Linked DNA regions of Allosaccharopolyspora coralli. The main gene of each other region encodes a partner of the protein of the gene in region 2 in a complex. Links are inferred from orthologs where the notes say so. Each region holds a gene or a part of one and is shown on either strand. Other genes may lie near its edges.

Region 1 (15,111 bases), 1.0 Mb from region 2 along the record:
CCACCAGAACAGATCAACCCGCACGCCGACACCAAGGAGCATTACATGCGCGTGTTCAGCAGTCCGGAGGAACTCCACGCCGCCAAGGGTGAGGAGCTCGGCAGCAGCGACTGGATGGAGATCACCCAGGATCAGGTCGACACCTTCGCCGACGCCACCCACGACCACCAGTGGATCCACGTCGACGCGGAGCGTGCGGCGCAGGGACCGTTCGGCGGCACCATCGCGCACGGTTTCCTGACGCTGAGTCTCGTCTCGGCGCTGAACTGGCAGATCTACCGGTTCGACGGCGTCACGATGGGCATCAACTACGGGCTGAACAAGGTGCGTTTCCCCAGCCCGGTCAAGGTCGGTTCCCGTGTCCGCGCGCACACCACCCTCGCCGACGTGGTGGACACCGGTGGTGGTGTGCAGCTCACCTTCGCGACCACCGTCGAGGCCGAAGGCGCCGACAAGCCCGCGTGCGTGGCCGAGGTGCTCACCCGGCTCATGTTCTGACATGACCTGGAGGGTGTGCGGGTTGGGCTGCGTGTGTGGTTGCAGTAGCGGAACCTCACCTCGCGGTTGACTGCGGGATCGTCGACATCGAGTAGCCACCTACGCCACGTCGACGCTGTCCTCGCCAGCCGCGAGGTGAGAACCCGCCGGTGGCCGCTCTGCGTACGGGCGGGAAGACTCCTCGCGGTGTGCCCAACCCTCCCTGCCGAGCGGGGGTTCAGCCCTCGACGGGCTTGTCGCGGCTGAGGAAGTGGACGGCCTCCAGGCCGGTCGCGTCGAATACCGAGCCGTCGTGTGCTCCCGGCAGGATCGTCACGACGGGCGTGTTCTCGTGCCCTGCGACGAGCTGCATGGTCCCGTCGAAGAAGTGGTCCTTGTCCCCGATCCACACCGCGACCGGGACGTCGCCGAGCTCGTCGAGACGCAGCAGCGGGTCGTGGCTGCGCCACACCTGCTCGGACGGGAAGGCCTGGCGGACCTCGACCTCTTTCCAGTCGGTCATCAGCGCCGGGGCGAGCAGGCCCACCGCCTCCAGCGGAATCCCGCGGCGGTTGCGTTCGATGGCGTAACAGGCAGCGCCGAACCCGCCGGTGGACAAGCCCACGCACGCGTACGGCAGGCCGGTTCCGGCCTCGCCGAGCCCGCGTTCCAGCAGCCACCGTGGGATCTCGTCCTGGATCATGCTCATGAGCTCGCCGTTGAGCGAGCCGTTGTTCCAGTAGGCGTTGTAGCCACCGTCGACGGAAACGAACCCGAACGCGGGAATCGTGCCCGCCTGGTACTCGCTTTCCATCGCGGCCAGCGTGCCGAACGGGGTCGCGGTCGGCACCGGCCCGTCACGACCGTGCAGCGAGAGCACCATCGGCAGGTTCTCGGTGTTGGTTACCCCGGACGGGTAAGTGACGGTCAGTCCGACGGAGGCTTGCCGGAACTCGGAGTACACCAACTCGGTGATCGTCGTCGGCGTGTTCTCCGGGGTGATCTGCGGCGCGGGTTCGGCAGGTGGCCAGATCTCGGGAGCGGGCAGGCGCAGCGGCGGCGTGGCCTGCGGCCCCGGTGCCGCGGCGGGCGCGGAACACCCGGCGGCGACGCCACCGGCGGCGAGCCCGGCCGCCCAGGCCAGGAACCGCCGACGTCCGACTGTTCGGTCTCGCACGTGCCTCTCGCTCTCGTGACCGGCTCGCACACTGCGGACGCGACCGCAGGGGCCGCGTCCCATCGCTCCCACGTTACCGGGCCACCCGAACTCACCGGGCACCGCGTGGTGGACGTGGCACGCGGTCGCCGCCGTGCGGCTACTGGCGAACCAGCGCGACCCGGCCGACGGTGTGCCCGTCACCGACCCGTTGGACGGCGTCCGCGAGGTTCTCCAGTGAGACCTTCTCGCTGATCAGCGGCCGGACGGCCCCTTCGGCGGCGAGGCGGCGCAGTTCGGTGTGTACCTGTACGACCGCCTGCGGGGCACGCTCGGTGTAGAGCCCCCAGTGCAGCCCGAGGATCGAGTAGTTCTTGATCAAGGCGTGGTTGAGCCCGGGCGTCGGGATGGTGCCTCCGGCGAAGCCGATCACGAGGATCCGTCCTTCGAAGGCGATGCACTTCGTCGAGCGCGTGTACGTCTCCCCGCCGACCGGGTCGTACACCACATCGGCACCCCGGCCGCCGGTGAGGTCCTTGACGACCGAGACGAAATCCTCCCGGTGCCGGTCCACGACCACGTCGGCGCCGAGTTCCCGTGCGATGGCGGCCTTGTCCGGCCCACCCACGACCGCGACGACCCGAGATCCGGCAGCCTTGCCCAGTTGCACCGCCGCGCTGCCCGTACCACCGGCGGCGGCGTGCACCAGCAGCGTCTCGCCTTCGCTGAGCCCGGCCCGGCGATGCAGCCCGAACCACGCGGTCTGGTATCCGATGTAGAGCGAGGCGCCCTCGGCGGGCGAGAGCGACTCGGGAGCGGGCAACGCTCGATCGGCCTGGATCACCGCGTACTCGCCGAAACCGCCGTGCGGCAGGGCCGCCCCACCGATCACGTGATCGCCGACCGAGACACCGGAGACCTCGCTGCCGAGTTCGACGACCTCGCCGCAGAGTTCGACGCCCGGCGTGAACGGCAGCTCGGGTGAGACCTGGTACTCGCCCCGGCACAGCAACACGTCGGGAAAGTTGACGGTGCTCGCCAGTACCCGGACGACGAGTTGGCCGGGTCCTGGCTCGGGGCGGTCGATCTCCACCAGGCGGAGTACGTCGCGGGGGGAACCGAGTTCGGTGAGCTGCCATGCGTACACGGTGACGACCTCCGGGGTCTCGTGTGGGTCGCGGGATCAGGAACGAGGGGACGGCGATCGGAGCGCGTCCAGCAGCAGATCGGCGAAGTGCTCGCCCACCTGCTCGGGAGTCCATTCCCCGTCCGGCCGGAACCAGCTGCCGAGATGGTGGACGGAGCCGAAGAAGTAGTCGACGACGAGGTCGGCGGGCTTGTCGTCGCGGAACACGCCCGCGCGCTGGCCTTCCTCGACGAGTTCACGGACACGTTCGTGGTAGCGCCGCCGCTGAGCCCGGACCTCGGCCTGGGTGTCCGGATGCAACATGTGCATCGAGCGGAAGAAGATGACCGTGTCGTCCAGGTTGTCCGCCGTGGTGACCACGACGTCGGCCGCGACAGCGTGCAGCCGCCGGTCGACGGGGTCGGTGCTGGCAACGGCCTGTTCCATGCGTGCTGTCTGCACGCGCAGCACTCGGGCGTAGATCTCGTGGAGCAGGTCGTCTTTGGAGTCGAAGTAGTGGTACATGGCGCCTTTGGTGACGCCGGCGGCATCGACGATGCGCTGGACGGAGGTCGCCTCGAAACCGTGGTCGGCGAACAGTGTCGTCGCCGCAGCCAGCAGGCGTTGCGGCACCGAGTCGGTGCCCGCGTTCGCTGCTCGTGCCATCGGTTCTCCCCGTCGTGTCCCAGGATTCGTCGTAGGTCACCGCCACCGCGGCGGTCGCAGAGGGCGTTTGGGGACTGAGGGACCTCTCAGCCCGCGTCGAGCATGCGTTGCAACTTGCGCATCGAGCCCTGCCACTTGTCCGGGTCGCCGGCACGGGCCGCGTAGTACCGGGCGACCTCTGGGTGCGGCAGGATGAGGAACCTGTCGTCCTGCAGGGCTTCCAGCACCGACTCGACCACCGTCTCGACCCCGACGGCACTGTCGGCGAGGATCTGCTGACCCTGTTTCCCGCAGCGTGCCAGCATGTCCGTGCGCACGCCCTGCGGGCACAGTGCCTGCACGGTGATGCCGCGGTCGGCGTAGGTGATCGCCAGCCACTCCGCGAAGGCGAGCGCGGCGTGTTTGGTGACCGAATACGGCGCCGACCCCAGCATGGTCAACAGTCCGGCTGCCGACACTGTGGACACGAACCGCCCTTGGCCGCGTTCGAGCCAATGCGGCAGAACCGCCCGTGCCGCGCGGACGTGCGCCATCACGTTGACGTCCCACGCGTGGTCCCAGGTCTCGTCGAGCGCTTCCGGACCGCCCGCGTGGTCCACTCCGGCATTTGCGCAGAACAGATCGATGCGCCCGTGCTCGGCGAGCGCGGTGTCGACCAGGTTGCCGACGTCCTGCGCGTCGGCGGCGTTGCCGGCGACCGCCTGCGCTCCGATCTCGGCACAGAGGCCGTGCAACGCCTCGGCGTCGAGGTCACCGGCAACGACGTGTGCGCCGCGCTCCGCGAAGGCACGGCTGAGTGCGGCGCCGATGCCGTGGGCAGCGCCGGTGACGAGCACGACCTTGCCGGTGAGTTCCACGGTCACACCCCGCCGGTCAGCGTGAGGCCGCCGTCGAGGACCAGGGTCTGCCCGGTCACCCAGCCGGCGTCGGCCTCCGAGAGCAGGAACGCGGCGGCTCCACTGATGTCGTCGGGCGCACCGAGCCGCTTCAACGGATACGAGGCGGCGACGTCCTCCTCCTTGCCTTCGTAGAGGGCCGTCGCGAACCGCGTCTTGACCACGGCAGGCGCCAGTGCGTTGACCCGGATGTCGGGGCCGAGTTCGAGGGCGAGCTGCTGGGTGATCGACAGGAGCATCGCCTTGGTGGCGCCGTAGAAGCCGATGTGCGGCGCGGGACGCTTACCCGCGACCGACGCGACGTTGAGGACGGTGCCGCCGTGCTCGGCCATCCACGCGCGATGGACCTGCTGCACCCACGACAGTGCGCCGAGTGCGTTGACCTCGAAGGTCTTGCGCGCCACACCGTGGTCGAGGTCCACGAGCGGGCCGTAGGCGGGGTTGATGCCGGTGTTGTTCACGAGCATGTCGACCCGGCCGAACGTGTCGAGGGTGCGCGCGACGGTGTCGGCCTGGTGATCGGGATCGTCGGCCTTGCCCGCGACGCCCAGCGCCCGGTCGGCGCCGCCCAGCGCCTCTACCGCCTCGTCGAGGGGCCCGTCCTTGCGCGCGGTGAGACACACCTGCGCTCCTTCGGAGACGAGGCGCTCGGCGATGCCGTACCCGATGCCCCGGCTCGATCCGGTCACGATCGCGACCTGCCCGTCGAAACGCTTGTCCATGTGGATGTGGTCCCTTCCCACGCGGTGCCGGACGGACCGGTCGACGCCCAAGACCGACCAGTCGGTACGTGCAGTCAACGCGGTTCGGGAGAGCGTCGTCAACCCCCCGCGCGGCGACCCGCCTCGGCACACGAGTCGGGGCGGCTGCAGGCACGAGCACGGTCGGTGACATGACCGACACTCATCCGGCGCACGAAAGCGCACGTTTCGCGCGCCGAGCCGCTAGACTGTGGGTATGACAGTCGCGTTGGAAACCGTGCTGGCCAGGGCGGGACTGCGGGTCACCGCCACCGAGTTCCTCAGCCTGGTCGAGGACGCGGCCAAGAAGCTCACCCCCGCCCAGCAGCAACCCTCGACCCAGTTCAGCAGCGCCGAGCGAGCCGCACTCGCCGACGTGGGCCTCGACCTGTCCCCCGTCGACGCGGACGAGCACGACGCCCGTGCGCGCACGGTGGCCGAACAGGCGGTCATGCGCGACACCGCCCTGTCGGTCAACCAGGCCGCCGCCCGGATCGGCGTCGACACCAGTCGCATCCGCCACCGCATCGGCTCCGGCAGACTCGTCGGATGGAAGGATCGCGGTGGCTGGCGGCTGCCCGCGTGGCAGTTCACCGATGCCGACGTGCTCCCCGGCCTGGACAGCGTGCTCCTGGCGGTGCCGATCGACCAGCCCGCTCTGGTGCTCGCCAAGTTCATGACCACTCCGCAGGACGACCTGCTACTCGGAGACCGCCCGGTGTCCCCGAGAGAGTGGCTGATGGCGGGCGGCAGCGCGGAACGGGTGGCGACCCAGGCCGCGATGCTCGGCACCCCCGCCTAGGAACGCTCGACACCCAGACCCCCGGCTGCCCCGGCCGGAGCGGAACCTTCCACGCACGGCAGACCAGGACATCCATTGGCACGGCTCCCCCAGCCGCCGGCCCCGGCGGCGCTGCAGGCGTTGCTCCGCCGGACCGAGGACGTGATCGCGGTTCCGGCGGGGACGCGGCTCGTCCGCGTGTTCACCACCGGTGGCAACCACCCGCAGCAGTGGGACAGCTTCCGTTACGCGGGTCCGCTGCCGCACGCACGGTTCGACCCGCACCTGCCCAATTCCCGGGGCGGCCCCTCGGTCACCAGGGAACACGGGGTGCTGTACTTCTCGCTGTCGGTGCGAACCTGCGTCGCCGAGGTCTTCCAAGCCACGTCCACCGTCGACCGGTCCTCACGGAGTCCGCACCTGGTGGTTTTCCGGCCGAGACGCACGCTGCGACTGCTCGACCTCTCCGGGCTCTGGCCCACCCGCGCGGGCGCGTCGCAGGCGATCAGCAGCGGGCCGAAGGAACGCACGCAAGCGTGGGCGCGCTCGATCCGTGCCGCACATCCCGAACTCGACGGCGTCTGGTACTGCTCGTCGATGGACGGCGGAGACCCGTCACTGTGCCTCTGGGATCCGCCTTCGGCCGACGCGATGCCCGAAGCACCGGACGTGCTGCTGCCGCTCGACCACCCCGGCCTGGACGTGCCGCTCGGCAGGGTCTGCGAGGAACTCAGCTACACGCTGCTCTGAGCCGGCACGTGTGCGCCCGTAGGGCACGCCTCATACGTGACCAGCCGGGGAAGGGTGAGGGGTTCCTGCGAGCACGAAGCCCCGGAACCACTCGGGCCCCGGGGCCGTGTCGGCCGAAAGTCAGCCCTGGTCGGTTCCGGACTCGACCTGCTGCGCGTCGCGCTTGGACTTCTGCAGACTCAGATAGGTCGTGATCGCCAGGGTGAGCACGATGAAGCCCAGCGACATCCAGTTATTGATCTCCAGCCACTCGGGCACGAGGTGGTACTCGTGGAACGCGTGGATGATCAGCTTGACACCGATGAACCCGAGGATGACGGCGAGACCGGTCGAGAGGTAGACGAGCTTGTTCACCAGGCCGCCGAGCAGGAAGTACAACTGTCGAAGCCCCATCAGGGCGAAGGCGTTCGCAGCGAAGACCAGGAACGGATCCTGAGTGATCCCGAAGATCGCCGGGATCGAGTCGACCGCGAACAACAGGTCGGCGCTGCCGATCGCGACGATGACCACGAACATCGGGGTGAGGTAGCGCTTGCCGTCGATCTTCACGCTGCTCTTGGCGCCGTGGTAGTCGTCGGTGACCGGGAACAGCTTGCGCACCCACCGTACGACCGCGTTCTCCGGATCGTCGTCCTCGTCGTCCTTGTTGCGCACCATCGACAACGCGGTCCAGATCAGGAACGCACCGAAGATGAAGAAGATCCACACGAAGCGGGCGATGAGGGCGGCGCCCACGGCGATGAAGATGCCGCGCATGACGAGCGCGAGCACGATGCCGATGAGCAGCACGCGGTGCTGGTGGATCGCCGGTACCGCGAAGCCCGACATGATCACCATGAAGATGAACAGGTTGTCGACGCTCAGGGAGTACTCGGTGATGTAGCCGGTGAAGTACTCGATCGCGAAGTGCCCGTCACCGAAGAACCAGACCCCGAGGCCGAACGCGATCGCGCAGCCGATGTAGAAGACCACCCACTTGGCGGCCTCCGAGGTCGACACCTCGTGGGGTTTGCGATCGACGATCACCAGGTCGATCAGCAGCAGGACAGCGAGTCCCGCCAGCGTGGCCGCCCAGACCCACCAGGACACGTTCAACGTGTCGGTCTGTGCCTGGGCGAGTGCCGTGCTCTGCAACGGCACCGTCGTCGGGGCACCCATCGTTCACCTCCGGTTCAGGGCGTGCGCCGGGACCGGAGGTCTCCTCCACCGGTCCGACCGGCCGGCGACACCGGGGGCGAACCCGGTCCGACCAGGCACGATCCGTGATGACGATGCCGCCGCATGGGAGTACTCCCCTCCACAGCCTCGGCGATTGTTCCTGATCGACCGGAACGATCTCCACTCGAGGTGATGAGCCGCACGATCCCGCGGCCCGGAAGGTCACGCGGTGCGTATCACGTCCGGTTGCTCTTTGATTTCTGATTCATAGCGTCTGCCCCGCGGGGCCGACCCCGGTCGTCCCCGTCGCCTACTGTCGGAGCCGTGCCTGCACGCCGCCCCCGACGCAGCATAGGCTTCCTCCTGGTCGCCTTGCTGATGGTGGGTTTCGTACTCGCCGGAGCCATGCTGTGGCCGCGCGAGGACGAGGCCGCCCCGACTCCCCCGCCCCCACGCCACGCGCTGATCGACGTCGTCGACGGCCCGTCACGCGGGGAACGCGTTCAGATCGACGCGACGCTCTACTCCCCCGTCGAGACACCCGCGCCCGCCGTGCTGCTGACACACGGGTTCGGCGGCGACAAGAACAGCCTCGCCGATCAGGCCCGCGAGCTGGCGGCTCGCGGGTTCACCGTGCTCACGTATTCCGCACGGGGGTTCGGCCGGAGCACCGGCAAGATCGCACTCAACGCCCCGGAGTACGAGGTCACCGACGCCCGCCAGATCGTCGACTGGCTCGCTCGGCAGCCGGAGGTCCGGCGCGACGGGGACAACGACCCCCGCATCGGCGTCGGCGGCGCCTCCTACGGGGGCGCATTGAGCCTGTTGCTCGCGGGTTCCGACCCCCGCGTCGACGCCGTCGCCGGAATGACCACGTACAACGATCTCGGCCAAGCATTGCTGCCGAACGCCGCGTCCTCCCGCCCGATCCCCGCGCGCACACCCGCACACGGCTCGTTCGGCCCGAACGGCGTGTTCAAGCAGTCGTGGGCGGGACTGCTGTTCGCGGCAGGCGCACACGGCAACGGTGCGTCGCCACCCGGAAACGGCCCACGTCAAGGCGCAGGTGCCGGCCCTTCCACGGCGCAGCCACCCACCCCCCGGCCGCCCCGACCCGACACCCAGACCTCCACCTGCGGGCAGTTCACCGAGGCGGTCTGTGCCGCCTACGTCGAGATCGCCCAAAACGGCGCGCCGGGACCGAGGGCCCAGGCGCTGCTCGACAGGGTCTCCCCCCAGCGCGTCGCGGACCGGATCACTGCCCCCACGCTGCTCGTCCAAGGCACCCGCGACACGCTGTTCGGACTCGACCAGGCCGACGCGAACGCCCGTCAGATCGCCGCGTCGGGAACCAAGACGAAGGTCGTCTGGTTCTCCGGCGGCCACGACGGAGCGGCACCGGGACCGCAGGTGCGGCACCGCATCGGCGACTGGTTCGCGTTCCACCTCGGCGGCGTGCCCCCGGTACCGGACCCGGGGACCAGCTTCGAGTACGAAGTCAACGGACCGCCTCGCCGCAACAGCGACGGCTCGGTGCGCACCGTCACCGCACCCACGTACCCGGGAATCGGCGGGGCGGAACGCTCCGCACGCTTCACCCTGCCGCTGTCCGGCGATCTCGCGCGCGTGGTGAACCCGCCCGGCGGAAGCCCGGCGGCGACGAGCTCGCTGCCCGGTGTCGGCGCCGGAGAGGACTCCCCCGAACAGCTCGGCCGCGCGCTGGCCATGGAGGTGCCGGGGCAGGTCGCCACCTTCCGCACCGAACCCCTGACCAGCCAACTCGTCGTCTCCGGCGCGCCGCAGACCCGGCTGGCGATCTCGGCGGTGCCGGGCGAACCGAATACCGGTCAGGCGGTGCTGTTCGCGAAGCTCTACGACGTCGCCCCCGACGGAACCAAGACGCTCACCGGTAACAACGTCGCCCCGATCCGGGTGACCGGCATCCCTCAGGACGGCACCCCCGTCGAGGTCAACGTCGCGCTGCCCGGGGTGGTGCAGTCCGTCGAGGCCGGGCACCGCCTCGAACTCGCGGTCTCGACCACCGACCAGGCGTTCGCCACCCCGGAGGAAGCCGCGGTGCATCGCGTCGGCCTCGCCGGGCCGAACGCGGTGTCCGTGCCTGCCGTGCGCGGGGCGACCGCGGCCACCCACACTGTTCCGCTCGTTCCGCTCGCCGTGATCGGCGGGCTCCTCCTGCTCCTGCTGCTCGTGGGGGCCCTCGGCCGACTGTTGGCTCGGTGGCCCGCTCGGGGTGACAAAGCCCTGGCGGGGACGCCGCTGGCACTGTCCGACGTCTCCAAGTGGTATGGCCGCCGGGCTGCGGCGGTCAACGACATGTCGCTGCGGGTCGAACGCGGCCAGGTGGTCGGCCTGCTCGGACCGAACGGTGCGGGGAAGTCGACGACGCTGCGGATGCTGCTCGGGCTGGTCCGGCCGACCTCCGGCGAGATCCGCATGTTCGGCCACAAGGTGCGTCCGGGTGCGCCGGTGCTCTCGCGGGTCGGCGCGCTCGTGGAAGGGCCGGGGTTCTTGCCTCACCTCTCCGGCGTCGACAACCTACGCTCCTACTGGGCCGCGACCGGTCGTCCACTGCTGCAGGCGCGCATCGACGAAGCACTCGACATCGCCGAGCTCGGTCCGGCCGCTCGTCGCCCCGTCCGCACCTACAGTCAGGGCATGCGGCAGCGGCTCGCGATCGCCCAGGCGATGCTCGGGCTGCCCGAGCTGCTCGTGCTGGACGAGCCGACGAACGGGCTGGACCCGGCGCAGATCCATCAGATGCGGGAGCTGCTCCGCCGCTACGCCGCCACCGGCCGCACCGTCGTCGTCTCCAGCCACCTGCTCAGCGAGATCGAGAAAATCTGTACGCACGTCGTCGTCATGCACGAGGGCCGGCTGGTCACGGCGGGCAGTGTCGAGGACGTCGTCACCGTCGACGGCGGGGCGACGTTCCGGGTCGACGAGCCGGAACGCGCTGCCGATACGCTCCGCAGCATCGAAGGGCTCGGCACCGTCGAGACCGACGGCAACCTGGTGCACGCCGACCTCGCCGGGCACACTCCTGCGGTCGCGGTCAACGCACTCGTCGCCACGGGGATCGCGGTGAACCAGGTCGGACCCCGGCACCGGCTGGAGGACGCGTTCCTGCAGCTGGTCGGAGAGGAGCAGCGCTGATGTCCCACCACGACCGGGCACCCGAGCGCGAGCAGCCGTCCGGCGTGGGTGAACACGAGGACGCGCCGGAGAGCGAGGCCACCCGGGACATCGCCGGATTCGAGGCCGTCGAGGACGACGCGCTGCTCGCCCGGTACGCGTACGAGGACGAACTCCTCCTCAACGACCGCGCCGAGGACGAGCCGTTACCGGCCGGGGACGAGATCTTGCCGCCCGGGGACGACGACGCTGCCACGGCCGGAGGCGGCGACTCGGCGCGCGACCGCGACACGTACGACGAGACGGACGAGCCCCGGGACGGCGAGGAGGCGCTGCTCGCCCGGTACGCGCACGACGACGAACTCCTCCTCGACGACGGCGTGGACGACGAGGCGACGCCGGGCCACGAAACGTTGCCGGTTGAGCGTGCCGAGGACGACGTGGCGCCCGCCGTCCCGACGAGGGTCCACGTCGCGCACCAGCCGAACGGCAGCGTCGAGGGCTACCGGGCGACGAACACGCTGCCGTGGGGCGTGGAGATGCAGCGGCAACTCCGGCGGCGGCGAACCGGGATCACCTTGACGTTCCTGGCGTTGCTGCCCGTCCTGGTGTGGGCAGCGTTCGCGCTCGGTGGCAACGACGACGACGGAAGCCGTTTGGTCGACTTCGCGACGTCGAGCGGACTGAACTTCGCGACGTTCACCCTGTTCGCGTCGGCGAACTTCCTGCTCGTCGTGGTGGTCGCGCTGTTCTTCGGCGACACCGTCGCCAGCGAGGCGTCCTGGTCGAGCCTGCGCTACCTGCTCGCCGCGCCCATCCCGCGCGCGCGGCTGCTACGCCAGAAAGCACTGGTGGCCGCCTCACTGAGCGGTATCGGACTGCTCTTGCTCGCGCTGGTCGCACTCGGCATCGGTATCGTCGTCCACGGCGGCGGCCAACTGGTCAGTCCGGGCGGTCAGGCACTCGACCTGCTGCCGGGCGTGGTGAGTTTCGCCGGAGCGGTGCTCTACGTCGCGGTGAACCTGACGTGGGTCGCCGGGCTCGCCACGTGGCTCGGTGTCGCCACGGACGCGCCGCTCGGTGCGGTCGGCGGAGCGGTCGTGGTCTCGATCGTGTCGACCATTCTCGACCAGATCACCGCACTCGGAGCGCTGCGCTCCTTCCTGCCGACGCACTACGCGACGGCGTGGCGGGACCTGCTCAGCGACGAGGTCGACTGGGCGAACATGATCAACGGGACCGCTACGAGCCTCGCCTACGCCACCGCGTTCGGCGTCCTCGCCGTCCTGCACTTCTCGCGCAGGGACGTCACCAGCTGACAAGGGAGCGAACGGCACTCTCGCCCCACGAGACGAGGCGAAAGTGCCGTTCGCTCCATCACACACAGCGAAGCAGCGCCGCGCGGTAAAGGTACGAACGGCACTTTCGCCCCACGAGACGAGGCGAAAGTGCCGTTCGCCTCGTTTCGTGGGGGCTACTCGATTCCTGCCGCGTCCATGCCGCGGAGTTCCTTCTTGAGATCGTGGATCTCGTCGCGGAGCCGCGCGGCCAGCTCGAACTGCAGGTCCCGCGCTGCGTTCATCATCTGGTCGTTGAGCTGCTGAATCAGGTCGGCGAGTTCCGCACGCGGCATGGACTTGGTGTCCCGGTCCTCCAGGACGCCGGAAGTGGCCACCGCCTCCCCCGTCGGCTTCTTGCCGCGAGAGGCGTTGCGCCCGGAGCCACCGACCTCGACGTTGTCCTCCGCCTCGTCGTAGACACGGTCGAGGATGTCGGCGATCTTCTTGCGCAGCGGCTGCGGGTCGATGCCGTGCTCGGTGTTGTAGGCGATCTGCTTGGCGCGACGGCGGTTCGTCTCGTCGATCGCCCGCCGCATCGAGTCGGTGACGGTGTCGGCGTACATGTGCACCTGACCCGAGACGTTGCGGGCCGCGCGACCGATCGTCTGGACCAGCGAGGTCTCCGACCGCAGGAAGCCCTCCTTGTCCGCGTCGAGAATGGAGACCAGCGAGACCTCGGGCAGATCGAGCCCCTCCCGGAGCAGGTTGATCCCCACCAGGACGTCGAACTCGCCCAGCCGTAACTGCCGCAGCAGCTCGACTCGCCGCAGCGTGTCGACCTCCGAGTGCAGGTAGCGCACCCGGACACCCAGTTCGAGGAAGTAGTCGGTGAGGTCCTCGGCCATCTTCTTCGTCAGCGTGGTCACCAGGACCCGCTCGTCGCGTTCGGCACGCTCCCGGATCTCGTGCACCAGGTCGTCGATCTGGCCCTCGGTCGGCTTCACCACGACTTCGGGGTCGACCAGTCCGGTCGGGCGGATCACCTGCTCCACGAACTCGCCGCCGGCGCGCCCCATCTCGTACGGGCCCGGCGTCGCCGACAAATACACCGTCTGACCGATCCGGTCGGCGAACTCCTCCCAGGTCAACGGCCGGTTGTCCACCGCGCTCGGCAGCCGGAACCCGTGCTCGACGAGGGTTCGCTTACGGGACATGTCGCCTTCGAACATGCCGCCTACCTGCGGGACGGTCACGTGCGACTCGTCGATGATGAGCAGGAAGTCGTCCGGGAAGTAGTCGAGCAGGGTGGCCGGCGCCGACCCGGCAGGCCGCCCGTCGATGTGCCGCGAGTAGTTCTCGATGCCCGAACAGAACCCGACCTGGCGCATCATCTCGATGTCGTACTGGGTGCGCATCCGTAGCCGCTGCGCCTCCAGTAGCTTGTTCTGCTTCTCCAGCTCACCGAGGCGCTCCTCGAGTTCGGCCTCGATGTCGTGAATCGCCTTCTCCATCCGCTCCGGGCCGGCGACGTAGTGCGTGGCCGGGAAGATGCGCAGGTCGTCGACCTCGCGCACGATCTCGCCGGTCAACGGGTGCAGGTAGTACAGCCGTTCGACCTCGTCGCCGAAGAACTCGATCCGCACCGCCAGCTCCTCGTAGGCGGGGATCACCTCGACGGTGTCCCCGCGCACCCGGAACGTGCCCCTGGCGAACGCGATGTCGTTGCGGGTGTACTGCACGTCCACCAACGTCCGCAGCAACAGGTCGCGGTCGATCTCGCCGCCGACCTCCAGCTGGATCGAGCGGTCCAGGTACGACTGGGGCGTGCCCAGACCGTAGATGCACGACACCGACGAGACGACGACGCAGTCCCGGCGGCTGAGCAGGTTCGACGTGGCCGAGTGCCGCAGCCGCTCGACGTCCTCGTTGATCGACGAGTCCTTCTCGATGTAGGTGTCGGTCTGCGGGACGTAGGCCTCGGGCTGGTAGTAGTCGTAGTAGCTGACGAAGTACTCGACGGCGTTGTCCGGGAAGAACCCGCGCATCTCGTTGGCGATCTGGGCGGCCAGCGTCTTGTTCGGCTCCAGCACCAGCGTGGGGCGCTGAACCTGCTCGATCAGCCACGCGGTCGTCGCCGATTTGCCGGTACCGGTCGCGCCGAGCAGCACCACGTTCGTCTCGCCCGCGTCGATGCGCCGCTTCAGGTCGGCGATCGCCTCCGGCTGGTCGCCTGCGGGCTGGTAGTCGCTGACGACCTCGAAGCGACCGCCCTTGCGCGGGATGTCGGTGACGGGGCGGAACTCCGATTGGGCCAGCACGGGGTACTCAGTCGCGAATGCCACGTCCCCGATGTTACGAGCTGCCACCGACACGGTGGGCTCTTCCCAGGGTGGCGCTCGCGACCTACGGTGTGCCCGTGACCACTCAGCGCGAGATCGCCGACCAGCTGGGCCTGCCGATCCATCCGCCGAAGGTCGAGGTCTTCGACCTCACGGACAGCACCAACACCGATCCGAAGTCCCGTGTGCGCACGGTCGACGAGTACCGGGTCGAGCCGTTCGGTCTGTACATGGCCAGGTCGATGGAGGGGCACGCCACACTGCGCTACGTGCGCTCGTGGCTGCTGCCCGCGCTCGACCTCCGTGTCTCGATCTTCGACTGGAACCCCGGGCACGGTCACGACCAGGACTTCTACCTCGACATCGCGGAGGTCGAGCCGGGGGCGCAACGCTGGCACACCCGGGATCTCTACCTCGACATCTCCGTCGGGACCGGTCGTTTCGCCCGCGTGCTCGACGTGGACGAGTTCCTGCTCGCGAGCCGCTCCGCACTGCTGGACCCTGCCACCTCGCAACGGGCAATGGAGTCCACTCACCGAGCGGTGGACGGCATCGCCGCACACGGCTACGACCTCGACCGGTGGCTGGC
Region 2 (15,158 bases):
CATACCGAGGCCCGCGGCGGTGGTCGCCGTCAACCCGCACCACACGAACGCGTCGAGCGGGACTGCGACTACCGAGCCGCCCCGGACCAGCACGGCGATCACGGCGCCTGCCGTGGCGTGGACGACGCCCATCACGAGGATCACCCGCGCGGTCTGCGCGGCACTACGAAGCTGGGCCCGTCGGGCGAAGCCGGAGCAGGAGGCGGCGATCAGCAGGACCACGAACGCCGTCGGCAACAGAGGCAGCACGTCGAGCGGTGCCCCGGAGATCGACAGCGGCACCTGGTGCGCGGCGAGCCACGCAGGCAGTGCGGCCAGCAGTACTGCGGGCAACGAGAAGTCACCGCCCGCCGTGGCCATGACGGCGGCGACGACGCCGGCCAGCGCGAGGTATCCGGCGGTGACCACCGCGCCGACCACGGCCGCGAGCAGCAGCCATCGCGTACCGGTGTGTCGAGTCCCGGTGGCCCGCTCAGCGAGGGTGTGAGGGAGGTTTCCGAGCGCGGTCACCCGCTGAATGTCGCATCGCCATGCGTCCGATCAGGGGCGGACACACCGCGTCGTCGTCTGATCGAGGGAAGACGTCCTCGACCACGGCGAACTGGCTTGTGGCTCAGAAGGCGTCTGGAAACTGGCTATGTGCCCGTAGGGCACACAAGCCAGTTCCCAAATGCACTCTCAGTGATTCCCGGGATGCGGCATCTGCCGAGTCCCGCCCGGACCTCCGGACCGTGCCGATCCCTGCTGGTCGAGCCCCTCGGAGGTGTGCTGGGTGTTCGGCGCCGAGGGCAACCGCGCCGGCGGGCCCTGCGTGGACGACTGCGGGCCCGAACCCTCCTGGGCGTTCGGCTCCTGCGGCGACTGCGACTCGCGTTGCGGTGTCTGGGCCTGGGAGGACTGCTCCGAGCCTGCCGGATTCGACGTCGTGCGCCACGACGCGACCTGGGCACGATCCGAGCGAACCAGTGCCTGCCACGGGTCGTCGTCCCGGCCCGCGCTCGTCTCGTCGGCCGGCCTTTCGCTACCGGCCGTACTCGCCGCGGACGGCGTTCCGGTGTCCCGCTCGGAGGCCGACGACTGCGTTTCCGCAGCCTGTTGTGGCCCGGTGTGCTGCAATCCGGACTGCTGCGCGCCGGATTTCTGTGCTCCGGTCTGCTGCGCGCCGGAGTGGGCCTGCCACGGATGCGCCTGCCGCGCTGCGTCCGGGCGGGCCGGTTGTTGACCGGGCGCCGCCGGAACACCGTGCGGCACGTCGGCGGCCGGACCCCATCCGGGCTGCCCAGCGCCGCCGGGCTGGTGCGCCGGACGCGGGTTGTTCCACGGCGGCGGCGGGGGTGGCCGATGACCGTCCGGACCGGGAGGCCCCGGTCGTGGCTGCCCCATCGGAGACGGCATCTGCGGGCGCGGTGGCGCCTGCGCGGCGGGCGGCGCCGCCCCGGGCAGTTTCACCGCCCCGGCGTCGGCGAGCAGCACTCCGGCGACGCCGGCGAGCTGCGCCACGGCCAGCACCGTGATCACGATGACCAGCGCGGTCGCGCCTCCGCCCATCACGATCTGCAGCAGCGCCAGCGCGGCGAACACCGACAACGGTGCGGCGATCGTGAACGCGGGGAACCGCACCGGTCCCGGCAACAGGGTGAGACCGGCCAGCGTTCCCGAGCCGATCAGGCACAGCCCCGGAAGACCGCCGAGTGCGGCAGCACCACCGGCGTCGAAGAATCCCAGGAGGTAGGCGAGCAGCGCGGTCCCCGGGACGGCGAAGGTCAACAGCCGTCGCGTGTCCTTCCGTGCGGTCGGAGCCGGCGGAGGCGGGGCGGGACGCTGGGAAGATCCGTTCGGGACGGACATTGCGAGGACTCCTAGACGTGCAGGACGGGGCTGTCCGGGCAGGCTGGCGGAAGGACGGTCCGACCGGACGGGGCGGTCGGATTCGCGGCCGCCGGCCACGCGCGACCGTACCGGACCGGCACCGCACTCCGATCTCGTTCATGCATACCGCATCCGGGGCCCGACGCGACGTGGGGCCGGACACCCACCTCGGTGTCCGGCCCCGACGACACATGATCGAACCGGTGATCAGCCCTGCACGATCTGGCGCATCAGCTGCGCGGTCTCGCTCGGCGTCTTGCCGACCTTGACCCCTGCGGCCTCCAGCGCCTCCTTCTTCGCCTGGGCGGTGCCCGACGAGCCGGAGACGATGGCACCGGCGTGGCCCATCGTCTTGCCCTCGGGGGCGGTGAAGCCCGCGACGTAGCCCACGACCGGCTTGCTGACGTTGGCCTTGACGTACTCGGCGGCCCGCTCCTCGGCGTCGCCGCCGATCTCGCCGATCATCACGATCGCCTCGGTGTCCGGGTCGTTCTCGAACGCCTCGAGCGCGTCGATGTGCGTGGTGCCGATGACCGGGTCACCGCCGATACCGACGCAGGTCGAGAAGCCGACGTCACGCAGCTCGTACATCATCTGGTAGGTCAACGTGCCCGACTTCGACACGAGGCCGATCTTGCCGGACTCGGTGATGTCGGCCGGGATGATGCCCGCGTTGGACTTGCCGGGCGAGATCACACCGGGGCAGTTCGGCCCGACGATGCGAGTCTTGTTCCCGGTCGCCTGCGCGTGGGCCCAGAAGTAGGCCGAGTCGTGCACCGGGATGCCCTCGGTGATGACCACGGCGAGCCCGATCTCGGCGTCGATCGCCTCGATCACGGCGTCCTTGGCGAACTTCGGCGGGACGAACAGCACCGAGACGTCGGCGCCGGTCTTTTCCATGGCCTCCTTGACGGTGCCGAAGACCGGGAGCTCCTTGCCCTCGATCTCGACCGTCTGGCCCGCCTTGCGCGCGTTGACACCGCCGACGATGTCGGTGCCGGACTTGAGCATCCGCGCGGTGTGCTTGGTCCCCTCAGAGCCGGTGATGCCCTGAACGATGACCTTGCTGTTCTCGTTGAGGAAAATGGCCATCGTTCACGCCCCCGCAGCCGCGAGCTCGGCGGCCTTGTCGGCCGCACCGTCCATCGTGTCCACCAGCGTGACCAGCGGGTGGTTGGCCTCGGCGAGGATCTGCCGCCCCTCGGCCACGTTGTTGCCGTCCAGTCGGACGACCAGCGGCTTGGTCGCCTCGTCACCGAGGATCTTCAGCGCCTGCACGATGCCGTTGGCCACGGCGTCGCAGGCGGTGATGCCACCGAAGACGTTGACGAACACCGACTTGACGTCGTCGTCGCCCAGAATGACGTCCAGACCGGCCGCCATCACCTCGGCCGAGGCGCCACCGCCGATGTCGAGGAAGTTGGCGGGCTTGACGTTCTTGTGCGCCTCGCCCGCGTAGGCCACCACGTCGAGCGTCGACATGACCAGACCGGCACCGTTACCGATGATGCCGACCTGCCCGTCGAGCTTGACGTAGTTGAGGTCCTTCTCCTTGGCCTTGGCTTCCAGCGGGTCCTCGGCCTGGGCGTCGACCAGCTCGGCCTGCTTCGGCTGCCGGAACGCGGCGTTCTCGTCCAGCGTGACCTTGCCGTCGAGCGCGATGATCGTGCCCTGGGGGTCCTTCACCAGCGGGTTGATCTCGACGAGGGTGGCGTCCTCGGCGACGAAGGTGTCCCAGAGCTGGACGATGACGTCGACGCACTGGTCGGCGACCTCGGCCGGGAACTTCGCGGCCTCGACGATCTCGCGCGCCTTGGCCGCGTCGATGCCCTTGATCGGGTCGATGGCGATCCTGGCGAGCGCCTCGGGCTTGGTCGCGGCGACTTCCTCGATCTCCATACCGCCCTCGACCGAGGCCATGGCCAGGAAGTTCCGGTTGGCGCGGTCGAGCAGGATGGAGAAGTAGTACTCCTCCGCGATGTCGGATGCGCTGGTGACCAGCACCTTGCGCACCTCGTGGCCCTTGATGTCGAGACCGAGGATGGCCTCGGCCTTGGTCTGGGCCTCGTCGGGGTTCTCGGCGAGCTTCACGCCACCGGCCTTGCCGCGGCCCCCGGTCTTGACCTGGGCCTTGACGACGACGGGGCCACCGAGTTCGGTAGCAGCTGCCTTCGCCCCTGCGGGGTCGTCAGCCACGGAGCCGGGCAGCGTCGGCACGCCGTGGGAAGCGAAGATTTCCTTCGCCTGGTACTCGTACAGGTCCACTCGAGTCTCCTGCGACGTCAGTGTCGGACGTGGTGACGATATCGACCTGCGACGACGCTTGGGCCGGCGCCTCTGGTGTCGTCCCTCACCCAGTGTCGGCGGTCACGCGCCGCGCGCCACCCAGTCGTGGCTTTTCGGGCAATTCCGGCGCCAGCGGGCTACTCCGTCGATTCAGGAGACCTCGCGGCGAAGAACGCGCCGACCACCAGCACCCCGGCGCAGGCGAGCCCGCACCAGAGGCCGAGCCCGGCGGACGAGGCCTCCGCACGGCCTGCGGTGAGCGGCAGTTCGAGCACCCGCACGGCCACGACGAGCACTGCCCCGCTCAGCAGCGCAGCTGCACGGGAGGGACGGCACACCGTGGCGAGAGCCACCGCGGCCAGGACCGCCACGAGCCCCAGGAGCAGCCCCCACGAGGTCGTCCCGACGTCGTGGAACAGCCCCGGCGGAGAGTAGTCGGGCGCCGTGAGCACCGGGAACGCGAACGCGAGGACGGCCAGCACTGCGGCGGGAACCGCCACGAGCAGCATCTCCGTACGCACCCGCACCTCGGTGAGGTCGACGTCGTCGCGCTCGACGCCACCGGCGAGCGCACCGAGCACCGCCGCGGTGGCCGCGAACACCAGCGCCGCGACGGCGGCCCATGCGCCTGCGCCCATTCGGGCACCGTCGACGGAGAGGGCAGCGAACACGGTGTCCAGGGAGGCAGCAGCCGCGAGCGGCACGACGGCGGTCCCGACCACCAGTGCCGGTCGCAACCACAGCGCTGCTCTCGGCATCGCCACACCCGCTGCGAGCAGCGCGAGCACCACACCCGCAGGCAGCAACGGACGAGCGGGATACGAGGACGGGGCGTCCGCGGAATCAGGCAGGGTGATCTGCGGCAACAGCGCGGCGGCGACCGCGAGAACCCCAGCGAGCATCCCGGCCGCCGCGGCGAGCCGGAGCAGTCGCGCCAACGCGGGCAACCGCACCTCGGTCTCGTCCGAGCTCGCCGTACCCGTCCATCGAGCCAGTGCGGCGAGCGTGAGCGCGGCGAGCACTCCGAGCAGCGGTCCCCAGCTGAAGCGCACGTCCGACATGAACGTCACGGCCAGCAATGGGGCCAGCGACACGGGCAGGACACCGAGTCCGAGCCCGAGCAGACCGCCCCGCACGACGTCGGGATCCGCGGCCGTGGCGGCGAATCCACCCGCCACGGGCACGGCGACCGCCATCAGGAAGCTTCCGACGAGGACCGCTGTCGGGGCGGTCACGTCCAGCGCGGACCGGGGCAGCAGGTAGGGATTGTCGGACTCGAACGGCATCAGGGTCAGCCCCACCGCGGCGACGACGGCCGCGAGCAGCACTACGGCGAGCAGGCCTTGTCGGTGCGTCACGGTGCCGTCCGACGAAGCGCGGGACTCGGCGGTACGGACGATCCAGCGCAGCACGAGCACGCCGGCAGTCGCCGACGCCACGTGTGCCGCCAGCAGCATCCACGTTCCCGCCGACGGCTCCAGCGGCTCGAGAGTGGACGTGAGCAGGAGTTCCGGCCGGGCGGCGCGGCCGGCGTCGACGAGAAGCTGGGTGTCCAGGACGAACCGTCCGGGCGCGAGCACGGCCGGTCCGAGCAGGACGGCGGCAGCGGTGGCACGCCGCCCACCGCGCTCGAACCACCAGGCCAGCACGGGGGCGATCGCCGCGAGCAGCAACAGCACCGGCCACGACAGGAAGGCGGGCGCCGCGACGGGCGAGACGACCCCGACCAACGGAGCGAGTCCGATCAGCACGGCGCCGAGGCCCGCGAGCCCGAGCGCGGCGCGGAACGACCCGGCCCCACTCTCGGCCGAGGGTGCAGGACCCGGCGGCATCGCTTGCGCAGTCGCCGTCGGAGCCGGAGGCCTCGTGGGACGCGGGGTTTCGGGGCTGGCACTCACCGCGCCGACGCTAGCAACCGGGAGATCAGGCCCACGGCCACCGGTCGGCCGGAGATCCGCGGCGCGCAACATCACAGCGGTCACGCTGTTGCGACGGTCACAGTGTGCGACCGCACGAGGCTTCACACGAGAGCGGACAGCGAACGCGACCCGGCTCCACGGCCACCCGAATGGCCCAGCCGCGCAGCCGCCGACACACCAGAGGGGATATGTGACACAGAACACATTCGCTCGTTTTGGTGTCCCCCTGTCCGGATCGCACCGCCGAACCTCACCCGAATGGAGCGACAACCCGACCCACGTCTCCGCTGGCAGTGCCCCTCGGTGACTCCCGGGATCGCCCGATGCTCACCCTCCGCACGCACTCCCCACAGCGGTTGACGATCACGGATTGTCGACACTCTGTCACTGATCGGGATTTGCCCCTAGGGGATCTCCCTCGTTACTGTCCCCCAGTCCGTTGTCACGGTCAGATCACGAATGCCGGTTCCCCGACCGGCCCCGGAAACCCCGTCCGGCCCCGCGTGATCGGACTCCCCCGAAACGGAAGGGCGACAGTGTCTCGACTCCGCTCCCCGGGCGGCAAGCACCCCACAACCGCACGCGATCCGCACGGCGAACAACGCCACGAGCGCGGCCAGCACCGCGTCTCCGCACCCTCGACGGTCATGCGCGGCCGCATCGTCGTCGCAGCGGTCGCCGCCGGAGCGTTCGCCGCCGCAGGCCAGTCCATGGCCGCCGGCGAGACCGACTCCGGCTACGACGACTACACCCCGCTCGCCTCCGGTCAGGACGCCGCCGCGTCCTTCGGCGCCGTGGCCAGCTCGGGCACCGGCGGCCCGGCACCGGCACCCGAGGTGCTGCCCGTGGCGCAGCCGGCCAACGGCGACGCGGAGATGGAGAAGCTCAACAAGAGCACGCGCATCGCCGAGGAGCGCGCCGAAGCCGCCGCCGCCGAAGCGGCCCGTATCGCCGCCGAGGAAGAAGCCAAGCGACCCAAGATCGTCTCCCCGGCCGAGGGCACGTTCACCTCCGGGTTCGGCGGCCGCTGGGGCAGCACCCACTACGGCCTCGACATCGCCAACTCCATCGGCACACCGATTAACTCGGTCATGGACGGCGAGATCATCGAGGCGGGCAGCGCCAGCGGCTTCGGCCAGTGGGTCCGCGTCCAGCACGACGACGGCACGATCACCGTCTATGGCCACGTCGACACGATCACCGTCGACGAGGGCGACACCGTGGAAGCGGGCGAGCAGATCGCCACCATGGGCAACAAGGGTTTCTCCACCGGTCCGCACCTGCACTTCGAGGTCTGGAACGCCAGCGGCAAGAAGATCAACCCGAAGCCCTGGTTGGACGAGCGCGGCATCTCCCTCAGCTGAGGCGCCGCCACACCGCCGTCGCCTCTCGACCCTGTGTAGCGTCGTGGTCCACGGACCGCGAGGTCCACAGGGTCGGGGGTCGCGATGGAACAGAAGGTGTCCCTGTCGGGTGCGCCGGAGACCATGCTCGGCACCCTGTACCTGCGCGCGAAAGCGGGCACGCTGGCGAATCCGGTGCTCGTTGACCGGCACGCGGCAGCTGCCGTCGAACGCCTCGACTACGACTTCGGTCGGCTCCGGCTCGACAACCGGGACCCCAACACGGTCGCGATCCGCGCCGTGTCGATCGACCGTCGAGTCCGCGACCTCGTCGCCGCGCGCCCCGACCGCACCGTGCTGCACCTCGGCTGCGGCCTGGACACCCGCGTGTTCCGTCTCGACCCGCCGCCGACCGTCGCAGGCTCTTCGGGCAGCAGCGTCCGCACCACCACACGGTCCCGACCTCGGTCACCGATCCGAAGCTGCTGGAACGGATCCCGGACGACAAGCCCGCACTGGTCGTCGCGGAGGGGCTCACGATGTACCTCACCGAGCAGGACGGACTGCGACTCCTGCGACGCATCGTCGAGCACTTCCCGTCCGGTGACCTGCTCTTCGACGCCTTCAGCCGACTCAACGTCCGGCTGTCGAACCGGCTCAACCCGATCGTCACCCGCTCCGGCAGCTCACTGCGCTGGGGCATCGACGACCCACACCAGCTCGAACGCCTCGTTCGGGGACTCGCACTCGTCGAGGAGTGGCCGTACACGTCCGCACCCGAACTCGCGCGCTACTCCAGGCCGACCCGAACCGCGCTGACGGTGCTCGACACGTTCCGCACCACCCGCAGACTCGGCAGGCTCCTGCACTACCGATTCTGAGCGGAGAAGTTGCCGCTCAGAGAGCATCTGGGAACTGGCTTTTGTGCCCGTAGGGCACGCCTCATACGTGCTCAGCCTCGACAGGGTGAGGGGCTCCGGCGTTCGGAGTTCGTGCCTCGCAAGGCAGGGGTTCTCGCCGCGTACGCGTGGTACTCACGAGGACCCCACCGCCGCGAGGCACGAACTGGGGCGGCGGTACCGGACCACCCACCCCAGTTCCCACATGCGTTCTCTGGGGTTTCAGAGCTTGGTGAGCGGGACGCTGCCGATGAGCATCAGACGCACCGTGCCCGCGGCGCCGAAGTCGATGGTCGCGGTCGCACGCGGCCCCTCGCCCTCGGCCGAGACCACGGTGCCCATGCCGTACTTGTCGTGCGTGACCCGGTCACCCGCTTCGAGCTTGATCGCGACCGTGTCCTTCCAGCCCTTCGCCGGGGTGCTGCGCATGCCGCTCTCCGCCACCCGCGCCTGAGCCGAGTCGGAGCCACCCCGGTCGAAGCCACCGCCCCGGCCGCCCCAGGTGCTGCGGACCTGCGGCGCCGACCGCTCCGGCTCCACCCGGCGCCAGTCGAGCAACTCGTCCGGAATCTCGGTGAGGAACCGCGAGGCCGGGTTCGTCATCGGCTGTCCCCACGCCGAGCGCATCAACGCCCGCGACAAGTAGAGCCGCTGCCGGGCACGCGTGATGCCGACGTAGGCGAGGCGGCGTTCCTCCGCGAGCTCCACCGGATCACCGAGGGCGCGCATGTGCGGGAAGATCCCGTCCTCCCAGCCGGTGGAGAACACCACCGGGAATTCGAGCCCCTTCGCGGTGTGCAGCGTCATGAGCGTGACGACACCGTCGCCGGACTCCGGCAGCGAGTCGGCGTCGGCGACCAGCGACACCCGTTCCAGGAAGGCCGACAACGAGTCGTCGGCAGGCAGGCCGTCCCGGTCCTCGTCGGAGACCGGCACCTCCCCACCTTCGCTGGTCTCGGTCGCACGGCTCGACTCCGGCGAGCGGGTTTCGGTGAACTCCCGTGCCACGGTCACGAGTTCGGTCAGATTCTCGACCCTCGTCGCGTCCTGCGGATCGTCGCTGGCCTCGAGCTCACCCCGGTAACCAGTGCGTTCCAGGATCGTCTCCAAGACCTCGGCCACGTCGTACTCGGCGGCCACGTCGTTGAGCTCGTCGAGCAGCTCCACGAACGAGCCGATCAGTCGCTGGGCACGCGTGTTCAGCTGGGTGACCTCGCCCTTGGCCGCCCGGCGCAACGCGGTGTGGAACGAGACGCGCTCCTGCTCGGCGTGCGCGGCGACCACGGCCTCCGCACGGTCGCCGATCCCGCGTTTGGGCACGTTGAGGATCCGGCGCAGGCTCACCGTGTCGTCCGGGTTGTCGAGAACCCGCAGGTAGGCCAGGGCGTCGCGCACCTCGCGGCGCTCGTAGAACCGGACGCCGCCGACGACCCGGTACGGCAGACCGAGCCGGATGAAGACCTCTTCGAACACACGCGACTGATTGTTCGTCCGGTAGAACACGGCGATGTCGTTGAACGTCGCCTCGCCGTCGTCGACGAGGCGGTCGATCTCTCCCGCGACGAACGCGGCCTCGTCGTGCTCGTTGTCCGCGACGTACCCGACGATCGACGCGCCGTCGCCGGAATCGCTCCACAGCCGCTTCTCGCGACGGTTCGGATTACGCCGGATCACCGCGTTGGCCGCCGAGAGAATCGTCTGCGTGGAGCGGTAGTTCTGCTCCAGCACGATCGAGGTGGCCTGCGGGTAGTCGCGCTCGAACTCCTCGATGTTGCGGATCGTCGCGCCACGGAACGCGTAGATCGACTGATCCGCGTCGCCGACCACGCACAGCTCGGCGGGCTCGACGCCCGATTCCGTGGTCCGGGTTCCGACGAGCTCGCGCACCAAGGCGTACTGGGCGTGGTTGGTGTCCTGGTACTCGTCGACGAGGACGTGCCGGAATCGGCGACGGTAGTACTCGGCCACGTCCGGGTGCTGCTGCAGGAGCTCGACCGTGCGCATGATCAGGTCGTCGAAGTCCAGCGCGTTCGACTCGCGGAGTCGCCGCTGATAGGCCGCGTAGACCTGGGCGACCTTGCGTTCCATGTCGTTGCCCGCCCGCTCGGCGGCGTCCTCGGGCGTGAGCAGTTCGTTCTTGAGGTTCGAGACGTGGATCGCGAGCGTGCGCGCCGGATAGCGCTTCGAGTCGAGCTCGTGATCACGGGCGATGATCGTGATGAGCCTGCGCGAATCGTCGGCGTCGTAGATGGAGAAGTTCGACGACAACCCCACGGTCTTGGCTTCGCGGCGCATCACCCGCACGCACATCGAATGGAACGTCGAGACCCACATGGCCTTCGCGCGCCGCCCCACCAGGGCCGCCACCCGTTCCTTCATCTCGGCGGCGGCCTTGTTGGTGAAGGTGATCGCCATGATCTGGCCGGGGTGGGCGTCGCGCTCGGCGAGCTGGTAGGCGATGCGATGGGTGAGCACCTTCGTCTTGCCCGACCCGGCCCCCGCGACGACGAGCAACGGAGCCCCGGTGTGCGTCACGGCCTCCCGCTGCTGCGGGTTGAGCCCGGCGAGCAGGGACTCCGAGTCGTGGGAGGGCCGATCGTCGCGCTGGGGGAGGTCGAACAGGGTGCTCATCGCTGCACAACGTTACCCGCCGGGGCCGACATCGTTCCCGCGCACGGCCGGGGCGTCGGCAGGCCACGAATCCGGGGCGAGTTCCGGGATCTCCCCGACTCGCAGGCGCCCTCCGCCGCCCACACTGGTCGGCGGTGAACAACGACTGGGGGTGTCGGAATGACCGTGATCGAGCAACTCGACGCGCTCGTTCTCGATCTTCTGGACAGTGCGTCGGCGATCGGCCCGACGGCCTGTCTGGTGGTGCTGTTCGTGGTGCTCTCGCTCGAGGCGTCGCTGTTCGTCGGACTGTTCGTCTCCGGCGAGATCGCGTTGCTGGTGTCGGTGGGCGCGTTGGGCGAGCGATGGGCGGTGCCGATGCTGCTCGTCGCGGTGCTCGCGAACACGGTCGGACAGGCGGGCGGCTACGGGATCGGCCGTGGCGTCGGCCCGTCGCTGCAGCGCAGCTGGGCGGGACGCAAGATCAGTGCGAGTTCGTGGGACACCGCGCACGAAGTGCTCCGCGGCCGGGGCGCGCGTGCGTTGCTGACCACGCGGTTCATCGCCTTCGTGCACGCCGTGGTCCCGGCGGTGGCCGGCATGCTCCGAGTGCCGTTCGCGCGGTTCATGGTGATGGCGGTGGCCGGCGCGACCGCCTGGGCGACAGTGCACACGAGCCTGGCGCTCGCGTTGGGGCAGGCCGCACGCGCGATCGGGTATAGCTGGACGGCGGTGGTCGTCACAGTCGTGGCCGCAGCCGTCTCCGGAACCGTGCTGTACCGCTCGGTGCGCCGGGTCGACCGAGAGAAGTCCGCTGAACAGCCGGAACCCGCCCGCCCCTGAAAGGGCATTGGAGAACTGGCATGTGTGCCCGTAGGCACGGTCTCAGCTGCCCAGGTCCGCACTGCGGGACACACCGTCCGGCTGTTGGCGAGGCGAATTCGGGCTGTGGCACACTGGACGACGTGCTGACGCAGACCTTCGAGTTTTTCTACGGGCCCGGACTCCGGCGCCCGTGGTCTGCATGAGCTGACACGACTACCCCGCCCCGGAGTTGCGACCCCGGGGCGTTGTCGTTCTCGGGTCACGGCAGGGGCCGACCCATCGGAGGCACTCCAGATGAACACGACGGTGGACGGCGACCAGGACCGGTCCGAGCCCGAAGGCTCGATCGGTGGCCTGCGCGAGGAGATCGACTACCTCGACGCCGAGATCCTGCGTCTGGTGCAACGTCGCGCCGAGGTCTCTCGGCAGGTCGGCGAGGCCCGGATGGCCTCGGGCGGCCCGCGCATCGTCTACAACCGCGAGATGGACGTCCTCGCCCGCTACCGTGCGCTGGGCCCCGAAGGCCGTGAGCTCGCGATGATCCTCCTGCGCCTCGGCCGCGGCCACCTCGGCCGCTGACCGCCGGGGTGGCAAATTCGCGCGAATTTGCCACCCCTCCATCCACAGGGGGTGGGAGTTGTCCCCACTGGGTCGGGTGGAATCCGGGCGAGTCACTCGTGGGCGGCCATGTCGCGGTCGCGGGTTTCGGGAGCGAGGACCACGGCGACGATCGTGACCACCGAACACAACGCTACGTAGATCGCGATCGGCAGCGGTGAGCCGAACGCGGCGAGCAGCGCGGTGGCGATCAGCGGCGCCACCGATCCCGCGACGACGGACGCGAGCTGATAGCCCACGGACGCACCGGAGTAGCGGACGCGGGTGCCGAACAGCTCGGAGAAGAACGCCGCCTGCGGCCCGTACATCGCACCGTGGAAGATCAACCCGACCGAGGTCGCCAGGGTGATGAGCCCGAACGACTCCGTGTCCAGCAAGCCGAAGAACACGAACGCCCACAGTCCGGTGCCGATCGCGCCGATCAGATACACCGGGCGCCTGCCCACGCGGTCGGAGAGCGTTGCCCACAACGGGATGCTCGCGAAGTGCACCACCGCCGCGATCAGTGACGCGTTCAGTGCCAGCGACCTCGGCATCTCCAGGTAGGTGGCCACGTAGGTGAGCACGAACGACGTGACCATGTAGTACACGACGTTCTCGACGAACCGGGCTCCCATCGCGGTGAGGACCTCGCCGCGATAGTGCTTCAGGACCTCCAGCAGCGGCGGCGTGCGCCCGCCCTGCTCGTCGATCTTGCGTTGCGCCTCGAGGAACAGTGGGGACTCGGCGACCGCGAGCCGCACCCACAGGCCGACGAGGACGAGCACCCCGGAGAGCAGGAACGCCACACGCCAGCCCCAGGCCAGAAACGCCTCTTCCGACTGCACCGCGGCGAGGACGGCGAGCACGGCCGTGCCGCACAGGTTGCCCAGCGGAACGCCCGCCTGCGGCCAGGACGCCCAGAATCCGCGGTTCTTCGCCGAGCCGTGTTCGGAGACGATGAGCACCGCACCGCCCCACTCGCCACCCACGGCGAAGCCCTGCACGAGGCGCAGGAACGTGAGGATCAACGGCGCGGCGAGGCCGACGGAGGAGTACGTCGGGAGGAACCCGATGAGAAACGTCGCCCCGCCCATCATGACCAGGCTGATGACCAGCAGCTTCTTGCGGCCGAGCTTGTCGCCGTAGTGGCCGAAGACGATGCCGCCGAGCGGGCGGGCGAAGAAGCCGACGGCGTAGGTGACGAACGCGAGCATGGTGCCGACCAGCGGGTCCGCCGCCGGGAAGAACAACGTCGGGAACACCAGCGCGGCCGCCGAGCCGTACAGGAAGAAGTCGTACCACTCGATGGTGGTTCCGACGAGGCTCGCGGAGACGACGCGGAGTCTGCTGGATCTCTTGGCGGTGGGGTCTGCTGCGGTCATGTCGCTCCTCGGTGACGTGCCGGTCGGTCAGTGCGCGGTCCAGCCGCCGTCCATCGGCAGCGAGGTTCCGGTGATCGAAGCGCTGCCCGGGCCGCACAGCCAGATGGCGAGTTCGGCGACCTCCTCCGGTTCGACGAGACGTTTGACCGGCGTCCGTTCGAGCAGCACGTCCTCGATGACCTGTTCCTCCGGGACACGGTGCAACCGGGCCTGCTCGGCTACCTGCGTTTCCACCAGCGGGGTGCGTACGAAGCCGGGGTTGACGCAGTTCGAGGTCACGCCGTGGCGCGCGGCCTCGACGGCGACGGTCTTGGACAGTCCCTCGAGCGCGTGTTTCGCGGCGACGTAGGCGCCCTTGTAGGGCGACGCGCGCAGCCCGTGCGCGGAGGAGACGTTGACGATGCGTCCCCATCCCTGTTCGTACATGCCCGGCAGCGCACTGCGGATGATGCGGAACGGAGCCTGCACCATCAGGTCGAACATCATCGAGAACGTGTCGGTCGGGAACCGGTGCACGGGAGCGACGTGCTGCACCCCGGCGTTGTTGACGACGATGTCGACGTCGGTGCCGAGCTCCCCGGCGGCGTCGAGGTCGCAGAGGTCGACGACCCTGGGGGTGCCGCCGATCTCGGCCGCGAGCGACTCGATGGAGTCGGCGACCTTGTCGACGAGCACCACGTGGGCACCCGCGTTCGCGAGTCCCCGCGCGATGGCGTCGCCGATGCCGCTGCCCGCTCCGGTGACGAGTGCGCGCCTGCCCCGCAGGTCACCTCCACCGGCGAGCCCGGTCGAGGCGCGGTCGACGCCAGGTCGATCTTCCATAGGCATCGAAACTAGAGGTGATGCGGATCTCAATCCATACCCGGACCGCAACCATTTCCCTGCCCCGTGGTTCGCGCCCCGGTCGGCGAACCGAAATCGGGGACATCCCGCATACCCCTACCGCCCCGAATCAGGGCAGACTGGACACATGTTGGGTGGAGTTGTGGATCTGATCGCGTTGGTCGTCACGCTGGTCGCGTTGCTGGCCGCTCTCGGGCACGGCGGGTATCTGGCGTTGTTGCAGTCCTCGGCCAAGCAGCGTCCGGGCGGGCAGCCCGCGGTGGAGTTCGCGAAGAAGCGGGCCCCGATCGCGGGAGGCGCGCTCGCGGTCGCGTTGCTGGCGTTGCTCATCCAGACAGGGGGTGTGCCCGCCGACATCTTCGCGATGCTGCTCGGCGGTGGTGCGGGAGCCACTTCGGTCGCGGCGCTGCAGACGACGCAGAAGCGCTTTCGCACGGGCGAGTACTGACCGACCCGGGACAGGACGACCTCGACCGGGCCGCGCCGATCGAGTGACCTCATGATCATTCGATCCGGCGGGCGCCCGGTCGCGCGCCATGACGTCACGTGACTGAGCGACCCCGGAGAGCCACTTCGTTCGAG

The links.
Region 1: the proteins of pcrA (region 2) and uvrB are in contact, whole or in part, in a crystal structure (PDB 7EGT), measured with the Thermus thermophilus proteins. The link is inferred for Allosaccharopolyspora coralli from one-to-one orthologs. Residues at the interface, in WP_096412145.1 of Thermus thermophilus: His654, Arg656, Phe657, Gln666, Asp668, Glu669, Lys680, Arg681, Leu682, Ser683, Lys685, Tyr686, Ala687; in WP_096411307.1 of Thermus thermophilus: Glu23, Leu25, Arg26, Asp27, Gly28, Glu29, Arg30, Phe31, Arg55, Glu326, Asp327, Phe328, Glu379, Ser382, Gln383, His398, Gly400, Arg401.

What each region holds. Positions count from the first base shown.
Region 1 is NZ_CP045929.1:3,188,754-3,203,864, forward strand. Bases 11,952-14,949 are described here. They hold uvrB (excinuclease ABC subunit UvrB), read right to left. Parts: upstream 14,526-14,949; coding sequence 12,378-14,525; downstream 11,952-12,377. Other genes in these bases: GIY23_RS22675 (ABC transporter permease), read left to right, coding at 11,952-12,222; GIY23_RS15010 (DUF402 domain-containing protein), read left to right, coding at 14,600-14,949. In the rest of the region: GIY23_RS14950 (MaoC family dehydratase), read left to right, coding at 46-498; GIY23_RS14955 (alpha/beta hydrolase-fold protein), read right to left, coding at 716-1,654; GIY23_RS14960 (NADPH:quinone oxidoreductase family protein), read right to left, coding at 1,794-2,780; GIY23_RS14965 (TetR/AcrR family transcriptional regulator), read right to left, coding at 2,817-3,425; GIY23_RS14970 (SDR family oxidoreductase), read right to left, coding at 3,512-4,288; GIY23_RS14975 (SDR family oxidoreductase), read right to left, coding at 4,285-5,043; GIY23_RS14980 (DNA-binding protein), read left to right, coding at 5,279-5,863; GIY23_RS14985 (RES family NAD+ phosphorylase), read left to right, coding at 5,939-6,592; GIY23_RS14990 (TerC family protein), read right to left, coding at 6,713-7,687; GIY23_RS14995 (alpha/beta fold hydrolase), read left to right, coding at 8,129-10,924; more of GIY23_RS22675, read left to right, coding at 10,924-11,951; more of GIY23_RS15010, read left to right, coding at 14,950-15,111. UniProt on the Escherichia coli protein: The UvrABC repair system catalyzes the recognition and processing of DNA lesions. A damage recognition complex composed of 2 UvrA and 2 UvrB subunits scans DNA for abnormalities.
Region 2 is NZ_CP045929.1:4,224,414-4,239,571, forward strand. Bases 8,244-11,288 are described here. They hold pcrA (DNA helicase PcrA), read right to left. Parts: upstream 10,948-11,288; coding sequence 8,539-10,947; downstream 8,244-8,538. Other genes in these bases: GIY23_RS23145 (hypothetical protein), read left to right, coding at 8,244-8,298; GIY23_RS19725 (DedA family protein), read left to right, coding at 11,107-11,288. Also shown: GIY23_RS19685 (cell division protein PerM), read right to left, coding at 1-510; GIY23_RS19690 (DUF5336 domain-containing protein), read right to left, coding at 679-1,848; sucD (succinate--CoA ligase subunit alpha), read right to left, coding at 2,077-2,961; sucC (ADP-forming succinate--CoA ligase subunit beta), read right to left, coding at 2,965-4,134; GIY23_RS19705 (hypothetical protein), read right to left, coding at 4,293-6,053; GIY23_RS19710 (M23 family metallopeptidase), read left to right, coding at 6,722-7,438; more of GIY23_RS23145, read left to right, coding at 7,957-8,243; more of GIY23_RS19725, read left to right, coding at 11,289-11,769; GIY23_RS19730 (chorismate mutase), read left to right, coding at 12,046-12,330; GIY23_RS19735 (MFS transporter), read right to left, coding at 12,423-13,733; GIY23_RS19740 (3-hydroxybutyrate dehydrogenase), read right to left, coding at 13,761-14,555; GIY23_RS19745 (hypothetical protein), read left to right, coding at 14,704-15,024. UniProt on the Escherichia coli protein: A helicase with DNA-dependent ATPase activity. Unwinds DNA duplexes with 3'-5' polarity. Translocates on single-stranded DNA with 3'-5' polarity. Initiates unwinding more efficiently from a nicked substrate than double-stranded DNA.